4 regions of the Paenibacillus sp. FSL H7-0918 genome follow, and region 4 is predicted to be linked to each of the others. Evidence: predicted binding sites of a transcription regulator. Region 4 holds the regulator's gene; each other region holds the start of a gene.
The links. Region 4 encodes Rex, which represses fermentation and respiration genes when NADH is low (regulators of the CRP and FNR family bind a similar motif). Its sites were predicted from a motif close to TTGTGAAATATTTCACAA; they were not measured.
Positions count from the first base shown of each region.

Region 1: the regulator Rex is predicted to act here: its motif matches at 1,920-1,937, upstream of MHI15_RS19470 (flavocytochrome c).
Region 2: the regulator Rex is predicted to act here: its motif matches at 1,660-1,677, upstream of nirB (nitrite reductase large subunit NirB).
Region 3: the regulator Rex is predicted to act here: its motif matches at 1,929-1,946, upstream of MHI15_RS02935 (polymer-forming cytoskeletal protein).

Region 1 covers NZ_JBBOWJ010000002.1:1,253,253-1,256,755, reverse strand. Annotated here, with positions in the region: gene MHI15_RS19470 (flavocytochrome c) at 28-1,818, opposite strand; gene MHI15_RS19465 (histidine kinase) at 2,043-3,503, shown strand, end outside.
Region 2 covers NZ_JBBOWJ010000001.1:1,078,983-1,082,485, forward strand. Annotated here, with positions in the region: gene nirB (nitrite reductase large subunit NirB) at 1-1,542, opposite strand, end outside; gene MHI15_RS05045 (hypothetical protein) at 1,774-2,484, opposite strand; gene ric (iron-sulfur cluster repair di-iron protein) at 2,635-3,330, opposite strand.
Region 3 covers NZ_JBBOWJ010000001.1:609,302-612,804, reverse strand. Annotated here, with positions in the region: gene MHI15_RS02945 (MFS transporter) at 1-404, opposite strand, end outside; gene MHI15_RS02940 (LacI family DNA-binding transcriptional regulator) at 453-1,364, opposite strand; gene MHI15_RS02935 (polymer-forming cytoskeletal protein) at 2,005-2,556, shown strand; gene MHI15_RS02930 (hypothetical protein) at 3,178-3,423, shown strand; gene MHI15_RS02925 (histidine phosphatase family protein) at 3,486-3,503, opposite strand, start outside.
Region 4 covers NZ_JBBOWJ010000001.1:784,185-787,687, reverse strand. Annotated here, with positions in the region: gene dinG (ATP-dependent DNA helicase DinG) at 1-941, shown strand, start outside; gene MHI15_RS03695 (redox-sensing transcriptional repressor Rex) at 1,072-1,725, shown strand; gene MHI15_RS03690 (amidohydrolase) at 1,712-3,013, shown strand; gene MHI15_RS03685 (cell wall elongation regulator TseB-like domain-containing protein) at 3,186-3,503, shown strand, end outside.

The DNA.
Region 1 (3,503 bases), on a different contig from region 4:
AATAGAGCAGTTACACAAAAAATAAGATTACTCTGCTACAACTTGTTTGCCTGCAATCCGGCCGAATGTGAAGATATCAGCGATGGCATTACCGCCAAGACGGTTTGTACCATGAATGACCCCTGTTACTTCACCTGCAGCGAACAACCCAGGGATGACTTCGCCTTTTTCATTCAAAACGCGAGTCTTCTCGTCGATCACCAAGCCGCCCATTGTATGGTGAACGGAGGGTACAGCTTTTTCGATGTAGTAAGGGCCTTTTTCAAGAGATTTCAATCCACCGCGATGTTTGAAATCAAGGTCTTTACCTGTTTTCGCATAATCATTTACTTTATTAATCGTTTCTTTCAAAGTGTTCACGTCAATTTTAAAGAAATCAGCGGCCTCTTCAATCGTATCGGCTTTAAAGAGCAAGCCTTGTTTAACGAGTTGATCGTATTCGTCTTGATGAACTTCTATCGTTTTACCGATATCCTCAATGCCTTGATTCCATAATTGATACGTATATCCACCCGTTTGGGCAAGAATTGCTTTAGAAATAACGTCACGACGTTCTAATTCCTCAACGAAGCGCTTGCCTTCTTGGTTAATCAGGATTGCACCATCGAAGCGGGAGTCTGCAACCAGAGAAATAACACCTGTCTCAGGATTACAGATTGGATACGTTTGAATACTCTCCATGTTTGTCAGTTTGGCGCCAATCGTTTCTGCCATAACGATACCATCACCTGTAGATCCTGGTGTATCGGTAGTCATATATTTTTCATCCATTGTAGGGTTATACTTCTTACGCATCTCTACATTGGATCCAAAACCACCGGTAGCGATGATGACGCCTTTGTTCGCATGGAATGTGATTTTGTCGCCAGTACCCGAAGTCGCAGTTACACCTGTTACTTTGCCGCTTTCGTCCTTCAGCAAGGTTTCGGCTTTCATATTCGTTTTGATCGTGATTTGATCAGCGTCTGTTTTGGCTTTTAACTTAGTAATCAATTCAACACCTGTATGACCTACAGGAATCAACGCACGTTTTCTGGAATGGCCTCCAAATTGGAACAGATGATCAGGTAAGAACTCTACCTTGATATCATCGCGCAGCCATTCGGCAGATGCTAGAGCATTGTCGGCAAGAATACGAACCATCTTTGGATCCCCGAGGTTGTCTCCGCCTTTCATCGTATCATTATAGAACAAGTCAGCCGTGTCATCTGTGATGCCAAGAGCACGTTCAACCCAGTTGTCAGGCGCATTCATCTCACCACCGGAGATCAATGTGTTGCCGCCAACAGCTGGCATTTTCTCGAGCAGAACTACATTAGCTCCAGCACTCTTCGCTTCGATAGCCGCACTAAAGCCAGCACCCCCGGCACCGATGACGACAACATCATAGGTTTGCTCGACTTCTTCTTTGTCTTTGCTTCCACTGACTGCAGCGCCAGCGACAAGGGTAAGTCCAGACTTCGTAATTGCATCTTGAATGGCTTCGAGATATCCTTTGCTTGTAACTGTAGATCCGCTAATGGCATCAACTTTTGCGCTGTTAGTTGCCATGACCTCTTGCTTGAGCTGTGTATAAACAGGTTCTGCAAGTACTTCATTTTCCTTATGCTCTGTCACTTTAATGTCAGTGATCTTGTTATCTAATAAGGAGACTTGTACTTTAATATCGCCATGTTTACCTTGCCCAACTCCTTCAAAGACTTGAACTCCGTTTGCATCTGCAGCGGGTTCTGCATCTTTACTGCCGCAAGCAGCAAGCGTGAACATAAGACTGAGGACTAGTAGAATAGATAACAGCTTTTTCGTGTGAGTTCGCATAATATCTCCTTCATTCTGTTGTGGATTGGTTACATACACTAGGGAGAGGAAGATTTGCTAGGCAAATCCTTTATCTCTAGCCTAGACATGAATGTTATTTCATGTGAAAATATGCACAAGACCTATTATAGATTTAGTACAGCATTATGTATTTGCACAGATTAGTGTTTTTTTGTCTTTTTCGGGCATGTAAGAAACGGATATTGTGAAGGGCTATGATTACAATGAAATCAATTCACTTAAAAATTACGTTAATCGCAGGAGGCTGCTTCTTGCTGCTGTTCGTTGCATTGCTTGTAACAATATATTTGGAGATGAACCATACGGTTGTCCCTTTGAATAAGAACTTAACGCAGCAAGTGGTTACTGCACGCAGCGACCAGATTGATTATTGGTTTAATCAGCGCATTGGAGAGATAGACATGCTTGCTTCTCTAGCTTCGGACCATCAGTGGACACGAGATGAATTGCTACAAGAGTTCGATAAGTTCGAGGCGAAGAAGAAAGTAGAGTACGAATCCATACGCGTGGTGGATATTCACGGAAATTCCTGGTCAGCAAGGGACAAGCCTTTTTCGATACTAAACCGACCCTACTATCGAAAACTGCTGAATTCAGATTCCAATTATGTGGTAAGCAATCCGATCGTATCCAAAGCGAATGCAGCCGAAATCGTCGTCATTCTTTATCGCGTGAATCCATCGGTGAATGATGAGGTAGCTTATATTGCCGCAGCCGTCTCCGTCAAGAAGATGAGGGAGATTGCTCAAGATGTAATGCTATATGACCAGTCAGGCCAGCTTATCGTCGATTGCAGAGAGCTGGGTGAAGAAGATGGAGCGGAGGATACAGCAGATAAGAAGAACATGAGTGTATTTGAGGCTCCAATTCAAAATGTGGAAGGCTGGAAGTTAGTACTCAAAGTACCGAATTCAAGTCTATCGTTAGCGGTGATCAAAACCCAGCGGACTGCATTGCTGGTAGGCGTTCTTATCGGTAGTGCGTTTATCGTCTTTCTGGTGCTGCTTGCTTCTTCCATTATTCGTCCAATTCAGTCGCTTCGCCAGGTAATGGAAAATGTGCAGAACGGCAACCAAACCATACGAGCAGATGTTACGCGCTCGGATGAGATCGGCGATCTTGGACGAAGCTTCAATGACATGCTTGTTCAATTATACGCTGTGGAGCAGGACCGAAAGGAGATGGAACTCAGACTGATTCATGAGCAGATCAAGCCGCACTTTTTATACAACACATTGGATACGATCCAGTGGATGGCAACGGAACATGGAGCAGACAATGTGGTGGAGATGGTGGAAGCGCTTAGCGCGTATTTCCGATTAGGGCTTGGCACAGGCAGTCCATACATTCTGCTTGATCAGGAGTTGTACCATGTCGAGAGTTATCTTCATATTCAAGGTGTGCGATATGAGGAGATTCTGGACTACGAGCTTCGATATGATGAAAAGCTTGCTCAGTGCCAAGTCGTTCGCTTCATACTGCAGCCTTTGGTGGAAAATGCGATTTATCACGGGATTAAGCCACTTGGGGATCAAAAGTGCAAAATTTCGATTACAGCATATAAACAGGCCGATTATTTGGTCATTAAGGTTGAAAATAATGGGGTTATGATTCCGGAAGAGAAGCTTGAGCAGATAAATCAAGCCCTTCTTGATGATACATAT
Region 2 (3,503 bases), 290 kb from region 4:
CAGTACATGCATAACCTCTTTAGTAGTACTAAGACCTTTAGCTGTAATCTCAGCAACAATCTCATCCCGGCTAAGCGTTGTGCAGCTACAAATTCCTTGCTTGGCAGACTGCTCAAAACTATCACCCAGGACAAATTGTAAAATTTGTTCTACAACCGGTTTACAACCTCCGCAAGAGCGCGTCGCTCCTGTACATGCTTTTATTTCGTCCACAGTAGTAAAACCATTTTCTATGACCGCATCCACAATCGCTTTTTTCGTAACCCCGTTACAGCCACAAACGATTTCTTCGTCCGCCATCGCTTCTACGGACGTGCTCTTTTTGGATCCACTTCCGCAGCAGCCCGTCCCCATAACCTCTGTATAAATTTCATCGGTCATTACAGCGCCTTGTTTTACTAACTTTTGCAGGTTAGCCGACTCTGTCACATCCCCGAATAGGACTGCACCAACAATGACATTGTCTTTGAGCAGAATTTTCTTATAGGTTCGCTTCCATTCATCTTTGCTTGAGATTACAGTATGTTCAGGAGAATCCATAAACTCACCTGCAGAAAATACATCCACTCCGGAAATTTTTAATTTGGTGGAGACAACAGAACCTTCATATGGGTTTGTGTCGCTTCCGCAGAGATGTTTAGCTAGAACCATCCCCTGCTCAAAGAGCGGCGCTACTAATCCGTAACAAACTCCGCGATGTTCGGCACATTCGCCAATGGAATATACATTTTGCATAGAGGTCTGCAGATAATCGTCCACTACAATCCCACGATTAACAGCAATTCCGCTTTCTTTTGCCACAGTTATATTCGGTTTGATGCCTACAGCCATAACTACAAAATCAGCCGCAAGTGAAGTGCCATCACTAAATTGTAATCCACTTACTCTCTGTTCCCCGGTCAATTCTACTGTTTGTTTGCCCATGGCAAATTTCACGCCTTGACGCTCTAGCTCAGCTTGCAACATAGAAGAGGCATTACGATCCAGCTGGCGCTCCATTAGATCTTCCATCAGATGTACTACAGTAACGTCCATGCCAAGGTTCACAAGACCCTTTGCCGCTTCCAATCCAAGTAAACCCCCGCCGATTACCGCCGCTTTGTTGTATCGTTTAGCCGCAGCCAGCATCGCATCACAATCTGCAATATCCCGGAAACCCACTACGCCTTCCTTATCACAACCAGGTACAGGTAAAATAAATGAATTCGAACCCGTTGCAATAATCACTTTATCGTAAGAAACAGCCATGCCGTTATCCGCAATTACTTGCTTGGAATGCTCGTCAATTCGTGTAACTGTTGTTGCTGTATGCAAGGTAATGTTGTTATCTTCATACCAATTCCAGTCGTTTAGGATGATATCGTTGATGGTTTTGCTGCCTTCGAGAACATAGGACAACATGATCCGATTATAATTGGGATGAGGTTCGCTTCCAAAGACCGTAATGTCATAAGCTCCACCTAGCTTCAATATCTGCTCTAGCGTACCTATGCCTGCCATACCGTTGCCGACTAATACTAATTTTTCTCTCTTCGCTGCCATGGTTAGGTGCCTCCTCAGTCTTATCCGTTCTTGTTGAACTTTGCTTCAACTTCTCTTCTACATAATGGAATTATACATTTCAAAATTTAAGAGAGATTGTGATTACAGTCACATTAAATGTGAATGTTTTCACATAAAAATAAGACAACTTTATTAGGTTATAACTTCCAATTAAAAAAGCCAGATCACGGATTCTGAGCAACCGTAGATCTGGCATTTATGTACTTTTTTTTAACGTATAGCCAATAAAATCTCCAATTCATCCTGCACTCTAAGCTTCATGTCCATTCCATTCTCAAGCAGCTGCTTCCCATTCACCTTCATCTTCCAAACTTCATTGCTAAGAGGAGTATAATCACCAATGGATAACACCTTTTTGTTGTCTTCGGTCAACTGCACCACACTGCTGTTCTTCAACAAACCTCTCACTGTTAAATCTTCAGTAAATCCCATAACATATGAATGATTCAAATTCACTTGCTCACTTCCACCATTCACGGTCAACAACACAATTTGAAGGGGTTCCTCTTGTTCCTTAGACATCGCCGTAATTACTAATTTTGATTCATGCCCGACTGTTCGCCCCCAATCCTCAGATCCAATGGTCTCTCCATCCATTTGCAGCTCCCAATTCATTCCTGGACCGAGTGAAATATTATTTACCGTTAGAATGCTTGTGTTATCCTCAGAAAAGGTGGCCTTCCCACTACCTTTCAGTAGGTCAAAGATCGTTATCCCTTTTCTGTAGCTCTCGCTAAGCTGCTTGTCCAAAGGGTTGGTAAGCAAGTCATTTCCCGCAACGATAAGCGAAAGCGTAGGCCCGTCTGATCCTGCTAAGCCATTATTCCCTTCATTATTAATGTCAGCAAGAGTGGAACACCCACCTATTATGAATACGATGACTAATCCTAGTAACAACCTCCACATATATTTCGTGGGCATAGTGACACCGCCTTGTCCCGCCTAATGACCACACAGCGTCTCAGGCTTGTAGTAAGTTATGCATACTGTCTATTTAAGAATAACGTAAATAAGCTTTGTTCTCAAATATAAAAAAAGTCCCCTAAGGGACTCTATGAAAACTCATTTTTTCTACTGGAATCTAGGGAACAATATATTATTCTCCAGATGAACATGTTCAAAAGTCATGCTCTCCAGCTCCTCTAGCCGGGCATAAGTCAAACGATAGGTTGTACAAGCATGAGCCGGTGGGGTGAAATCAGCTGTTATTTTGCGTATTTGTCTCAATATATCGCCTGCTGTGTCATGTTCACTCTCGAGTTCAATTAATGCCTCGCGAAGTATGGTCAGCCCTTCTTCACTTGGATTGGCATCATACGCTAATAATTTTGGAAACTCGTCTTCCTCTTCTTTAGCTGTATGCTGAAGCAGATCTTCCTTGAGTGCATTAAACAAACTATATAACTCTTCTAAATGAGGGGAATCTCCGCCATGAACCCGGTATACCTTAGTTACATTTTGGCTAATCAGGGGCAGCTCTTCCCGCAGGTAATGGTGATGTTTACTCACGATATGCTCGATTAACTCTGCAGAAGGTGCTGTATTCCATGCGAGTTCTTCTTGAGGTACCGGATATTCCTCGAACAGCTTGTTGAGATCACTAATGATCATCTCTTGATCTAGTCCACGCTCTACCGCTGCTTCAGCAAGAGGTTTGGCGCCTCCACAGCAGAAATCAATCCGTTTGGACTTGAAATAATCCGCAGCTTTTGGGAATTGCAGCACTATATCTTTTACCAGGGCATCTGGAGTAAATCCAGGTTGCACCGATTGCTTATGCTGTAAATCCGAAATTCTATCATTAGGTTGTTTAGTTTCCATAATAGTTCCTCCTCAGGATATGTGATCAGGTTCTGAAAAAATCTTTTCCACCTGTTCACCTTAACCCTGAAAGGAGTTTTGACTTGTGATTGTACTCACGAAAATTGTATCTCTTTGTT
Region 3 (3,503 bases), 170 kb from region 4:
GACTGGAATAAAGCTGAAATGGTCGTAAGACCCGTCAGTATGGCGACGATAATGAACGAAGTAGAGGGCAGGGAAATGGCTAAAGCTAGCGTCACTACGAGTCCGCAACTTATCAGATCTGTGATCAGCATGAGGGTTCGACGATTGACCCTATCCGCAAAAGTTCCCCCTATCGATCCGAGCAAAGAACTAAGCAATAAATTGATTATCGTGATGATGGCAATCATTTTGGCGCTGCCGGTCGTTTGCAGTACCCATAAACTTAAAGCAATACTATGAAAAGTGTTACCGAACAAGGAAATGGAGTACGAACTGAGTAGCAGCAGGAATCTCCGATTTCCCCAAAGAGAGGGATGAGCTTGAACAGCAGAGGGAACTTGTTTCACTAATACAGGACCAGGCATAAGTTATGCTCCTTTCAACTTAAACGCTTAAGTGAATAGCCAAAAAAATTATTCTACAAAATAACAATTATTTTCTTGTGCGGAGTAGTCAGAATGATGCAATAATTTGTCCATGAGTTCAAATGCAGTAGCCGCTTTATCCCCTGTGAAAATGAATTTATGAACGTCATCTCCTAATATTTCCGGACAATTGCAGGTGCAAAGAACAGAGAGTTGTTCGAACCTCCCGTTTTTTTCAACGTAACTTCCAATAAACTCATTAATGACAATGGCCTCTTTATAGCCCCCCTCCTGTAAGAATGTATTTAATTCCTCCAAATTGACAACGGTGAATATCGCTTCTTCAGGTAATGGAAGACTGTCCTGAATAAAGCGGGTGAGGAAAGAGTTATTGAAGCTCTCCATAATTAAACATACCTGTGAAAGGTCCTGTGGTTTTACCTTTTGCAGAGCTGCTCGATAGTTGAAAAAGACTTGCTTAAAGAGTTTATCTTCTATCATGCTGTCGATCAGAATCAAAGGAATTCCTTCTACAAAATGCTTGGAGATCGAATAAAAGGCTTCCTCGCGCACATCGATCAGAAATACAGCCTCCAGCTTTCTTTCTACGATAATATCCAAAGAAGGCTGGTCAACATCAAGTGAATATAGCAGCGTATGGTAACCAGCATTTGTTAACCGTTGTTCCAAGGCATGTATAAATGAGAACTGGGCATGGAGCTTCCAGTGTGGGGTATGGGCTGCTGTGTTAACAAGCACACCGACCAATCCTGTTTTCTGATTCGCAAGTGAACGTGCTGCCAGATTCGGTATGTAATGCAGTTCCTCGGCAAGCTGAAGAATCTGCTGGCGCGTTTTCTCAGGAATGGTTTGGTTGCCGACACGATTCAGAACATAGCTCACTGTTGCGACGGAGACATTGGCACGAAGTGCGATGTCCTTCATGGTTGTCTTTTTCACCAGTAAATAGCTCCCTTATCCTTGTGATATTTTCTAAAGATTAACATTCTGATTCTAAAGCGTCAATGGGGGGGAGTGAGCAGTCAGATGACCCTGTTAAGTTGCTAGAAATGGAAGAATGTAGCCCTTGAGATTCAACTCTGGGAAGATCTGCTTGATAATCGTCTTAAGCTAAATTATACGAAACAAGCTTTATGCAAAAGCTGAAAAAATGCTTATTAACCCAATGGTCATCCTTCCGCTGTATTATTTTTATGCTGGAGTTTTGCATAAACCTAACATTAAAAAAGTAAGTGTAGAGTATGATGGTTCCATATCTTTTTCAAGAGAATATCTAATCTAAAGATTTATAGTAATAAAGATTTTGAGGATACTTCCGCAGTTATTGGGAGTGTCCTTTTTGTGTGGAATTAATCACCTTTGTGACCTTTCTTAAAATTTGGGTAAATAAGTATTAAGATCTATGAACTTAAAACGGGCAGCGAGATGAGGTGTTACTTGTGGATACGAATCCGGATGGAGAGGAGTGATCTTTATGAAACCGCTTCAGATAACGACACAATATTGTGAAAATTTTCACCTGTTTATTAAAAATTTTAATATATAATTAATTTATAATCAAAAACAAGGGGGATTTAAAATGAAGTTATTTAAAATGATGTTAGTAGCAGGCGTCTCGGTTGCAGTATTGTCTGGTTGTGGTGCGAATAATAATAATGCGACTAATTCGGCGGCTACTACGGCTCCAACTACAGAGCAAACGGATGCAGTTACTACAGCTTCAATCGTAAATCAAGCAGATGCGTTTACCAAGGCTGTAAGTAAAGATGGAAATTGGATTATTGCCATTCTAAATGATGTGACTATTGCCCAAGATGTTGTTGTTGAAGGCGAATTCCATGATAAAGGGGCCGCAGACGGCGACATCTACCGTAAGATTGCTCTTTATGCCCAAGACGCTGATCACAAAGTTACTGCCAATTACACACTCACTGTACCTAAGTTAACTGTACAAAGTGAAAATTTACGAGTTCAAGGCGGAACCATTAAAGGTGATGTTTATGTAGAAGCGAACGGATTTAATCTGCATGAAACCTCGACTATTGATGGAAATCTTTACTTCGCAAACGAAGATGTGAAAGCAACTGCAGGGATTGAAGGTAAAGTGACTGGGGCAACTGAAGTTAAATAAGTTAGTGATGTTTTCGATTAGTTAGATGTAGAAGTTGAAGGACTAAATAGATAGAATTATTCGGATAGGTTCAGGAAAAAGGAATCAGTATGAATGGGCAAACTCATAATGGACTACACCCCATCTAGTTACCATATGAGAGCCGACGGAAGCTTTGAAGTAACAAGTAATGGAGTATTGAAGTGTACAGTAGATGGTTTTAACTGTATTTTGTACAACTAAAATGCTCAAAATGCTCGGCCAATAAAAATAGCTGTATTTAGTACATCAATTTTTCTTGATTTAATACTCTACAGGCTACTTCTCTAGTTTTTAATTGTATAGAATACACTTAAAGTTAGAATTAGCCCTTGTGGATATGGAATAAGTGTATAGAATGCAGTTATCTTACAAATTTCACCAAGATAGTGCGTTACAACGGAGTGGGTATCCGAAAGCTACAAATGATTAAGCTTAGCTCGTAACCTACTCAAGCAAACCACCGCAGACCCAAAACACCAGGCAGTGAACCTCCAACGGAGAATCGCTGCCTGGTTGTTTTTTGTGGATGAATATATGAACTATTGTTGATTTTCTTCATATTGACTTATAATATTACTACCACTACTAGGAGGAACACATATGTCTAAGGAGTATTCGCGCACATATATTGAGAGCGTAAAGCTTGAAATGTTAAATAGGTTGGGATTAAAGCAGGTGTTCTTCAAGGAGCAAATAGGGGATAGCCTAATTTTTGAAGCTGTGGGCTTTGATAAAGGGGCAAAACATCGCTTTTGCGTTAGACCAAAGACGAAAACGATTGATGAATTCATTTCAGGCAAATGGATGAAGGTCCGCAGTTTTATAATCAAAAGTGTGGATATTTAATGTTGAACCCTATAAAGGTAGCCCCGTTAATCGGAGTTACCTTTTTATTTTTTGACCCATAGTCATTGATAATGTGAAGT
Region 4 (3,503 bases):
TCTTTATGGGGCTGAATGACGATAATGTAGTATATTGGCTGGAGGCAAATGGAAATTACCGCAGCAAATCACTGCAGATGTATGCCGTCCCTGTGGATGTTAGCAGCCAGCTTAAAGAGTTGTTCTTCGATAAGAAAAAAAGCATCGTGCTTACCTCGGCGACGCTGTCTGTAGATAAGTCTTTTCAATTTATGATTGATAATCTCGGACTTAACGAAGCTGCAGAAGAGGGACGTCTAATGACCTCACTCCTTCCATCTCCCTTTAAGTATCGCGAGCAGGCACTGCTAGTTATACCGCGTGATTTTCCTAGTGTGAAGGGGAGTGTGGGCGATGCTCGATTTGTCGATACACTCGTACAGTCATTATCGGAAGCTGCTAAAACAACACGTGGGCGGATGCTGGTTCTGTTTACTTCTTATAAAATGCTGCGTCAGGTATATGATCCGCTTAAAGAGGCTTTGGCCTCACAAGAGATTACGGTGCTTGGTCAAGGCGTGGAAGGTGGCAGCCGGAGCAAGCTGATCCGCCGCTTTCAGGACAGTGCAGCATCCGTATTGCTGGGGACGAGCAGCTTCTGGGAAGGTGTAGATATTCCAGGTGAAGCACTGACTTGCCTGGCCATCGTGAGACTTCCATTTCAACCGCCGAATCACCCGTTGGCGGAAGCGAAGTCGGAGTTATTACAGGCCCAGAAGAAGAATCCGTTCATGAAATTATCTGTTCCTCAAGCGGTTATTCGTTTTAAGCAGGGATTCGGAAGACTGGTTCGCACGGCGCAGGATCGCGGAATAGTTATTGTTTATGATACAAGGGTTATTGAATCTCATTACGGGAAGTATTTCCTTTATTCATTGCCTGGTCCCAAAATGGAGCATATGCTTACTGATCAAATGGTCCCTCGCATAGCGGAATGGCTAGAGGATGGCGGCGCTTCTTAAAACGCTCGTCTTCAGTTTAGCTCCTCCTTATCCTTAAGGGCGGTGTGTTACAGTACCGTCCTTAATAAGGAGAGGTAGACGTTTGAATATGGATTTTCACAAGAACATTACTATTTTTAGGAGGAAAAATATGAAATCGGATAAAATATCAGAAGCCGTTGTTCGCAGACTACCTGTGTACTTGCGTTTTTTGAATGATCTCCAGAATCGCGAAATATTAACAGTTTCCTCTCAGGAACTTGGACAAAAGCTTGATCTTAATCCCGCACAGATTCGTAAGGATTTAGCATATTTTGGTGACTTCGGCAGAAAAGGTATCGGATATGATGTAACGTATCTTATTGAGAAAATCCGTCATATCCTGAAGCTGGATCAACAGCTTAATGTAGCTTTAGTTGGAGCAGGTAATCTCGGACATGCCTTGTCTAATTACAATGCATATCTCAAAGATACTATGAAAATTACGGCTATATTTGATTCGTACGCTCCTAAGGTTGGACGTAAGATCAACTCCCTTACTGTGCAACCGATGGATGAACTAGGCAGCACAATTCGTGAGCAAGGTATTCGCATTGCCATTATTACCGTACCTGATTCAGAAGCTCAAAATGTAGCAGATATCCTCATTTCTTCTGGGATTGAAGCAATTTTGAACTTTGCCCCTGTGATTCTGAAGACACCACCGAATATCCGGGTGCATGCAGCTGATTTTACAACTGATCTGCAAAGTCTTGCTTATTACTTGCGGGATGGAAAGGAAGAAAGTGAACATGAACAACAATAAAACGATAATTAAGGGCGGGTATTTTCTGACTCCGGGAACGGATGAGCCGGTTCTGAGTGGATATATGACTATTGAAGATGATTTAATCACTTACATAGGAAAAGAAGAGCCTCAGATGGAAGCTGGAGTGCAAGTGGTTGATGGCAGCCGTCTGCTGTTCATGCCTGGACTTGTAAACACACATGGTCATGCGGCGATGTCTTTGCTGCGTGGATATGGAGATGATTTAGCGCTACAAGTGTGGCTTCAGGAGAAGATGTGGCCAATGGAGGAAAAGTTCTCCGGTGATGATGTATACTGGGGAACCTCCTTATCTGTATTGGAAATGCTGAAGGGTGGAACTACGACCTTCCTCGATATGTATGATCATATGGACCGAGTAGCCGAGGTAGCTGAGTTATCAGGTATCCGTTCCGTATTGATGCGTGGTGTGATCGGGTTATGTCCAGAGGATGTACAGAATCACAAGCTTGCGGAAGCGATTTCTTTTGCCCGTAACTGGCATGGAAAGGCTGACGGTAGAATTACTACTATGATCTCGCCACACGCCCCTTATACTTGCCCTCCGGACTTCCTGGTTAAGTTTGTGCAGGCAGCGCATGATCTGGATTTACCGATGCATACTCATATGTCCGAAACGAAACGTGAAGTGGAACAAAATGTGGCGGATTACGGGTTGCGTCCTGTAGCTCACTTAGAGAAGCTTGGCATGTTCACACGTCCCTCGATAGTTGCACATGGTGTTCATTTAAATGATGAAGAGATTGAGATCTTGGCTCGCCATAATGTGGGTGTATCTCATAATCCGGGCAGTAATTTGAAGCTGGCTAGCGGAGTGGCTCGGGTTACTGATCTTCTAAAAGCTGGTGTGAAGGTGTCTCTTGGCACGGATGGCGCGGCAAGCAACAATAACTTGGATATGTTTGAAGAGATGCGGCTTGCAGCTCTCATTCATAAGGGTGTCAGCGGTGATCCAACGGCTGTTCCAGCTCCAGAAGCTCTGCGTATGGCTACAGAATATGGCGCGCAATCCATCTTTTTAAATAATGTAGGCAGACTTGCTGTAGGGATGAAAGCAGATTTCATTGCTATTGATATCGATCAGCCACATTTGCTGCCACACACAGATCTGTTGTCTCATGCAGTTTACTCTGCTAGCGCTAAGGATGTTGAGCATGTGTGGGTGAATGGTAAACAGGTCATCAAGCATGGACAATGCTTAACCCTGGATGAGGAAGCTATCCGGCGTAAAGCGCAAGAAGCCTTCGAAGGTTTATTGAAGCGTTAAGTCTGGAGAATAACGAATAAATAATAGGCTGCGACTTTTTGCTTTTAGCAAAAGTTGCGGCCTTTTGTGTATTTTTAAGGCTGGGAAAGCTAGAAAATTATGAAATTTTGGATAAACGCGCGGGTGTGTTATATAATCAAAAAAGATATATTACTAGAAAGGGAGCTGTACCTTGAAGAAAAGGAAAAAATGGATCCTCCTGGGGTCAGTTCTGATTCTGCTCCTGGGGTTTGGACTTATCCAGTTCTATGCCTATATTATGAAAGATCAATGGAACGAGCGTGATATCGCTAAGGATGTTGCCAAAACCAGAGCGGGTCTAACAGAGGTAACCAAAGCACAAAAATCGGTTTGGGATGAAAATGCAGTGTACTGGGTATTAACTGGGAAAAATGAAGCCGGGACTGCTCTTATGGTCTGGGTCCGCTTTACGGTAGATGGAAAATTTGCTGAAGGCGACGACGCAGTGTTTGCTGAGGAACTAAGTAAA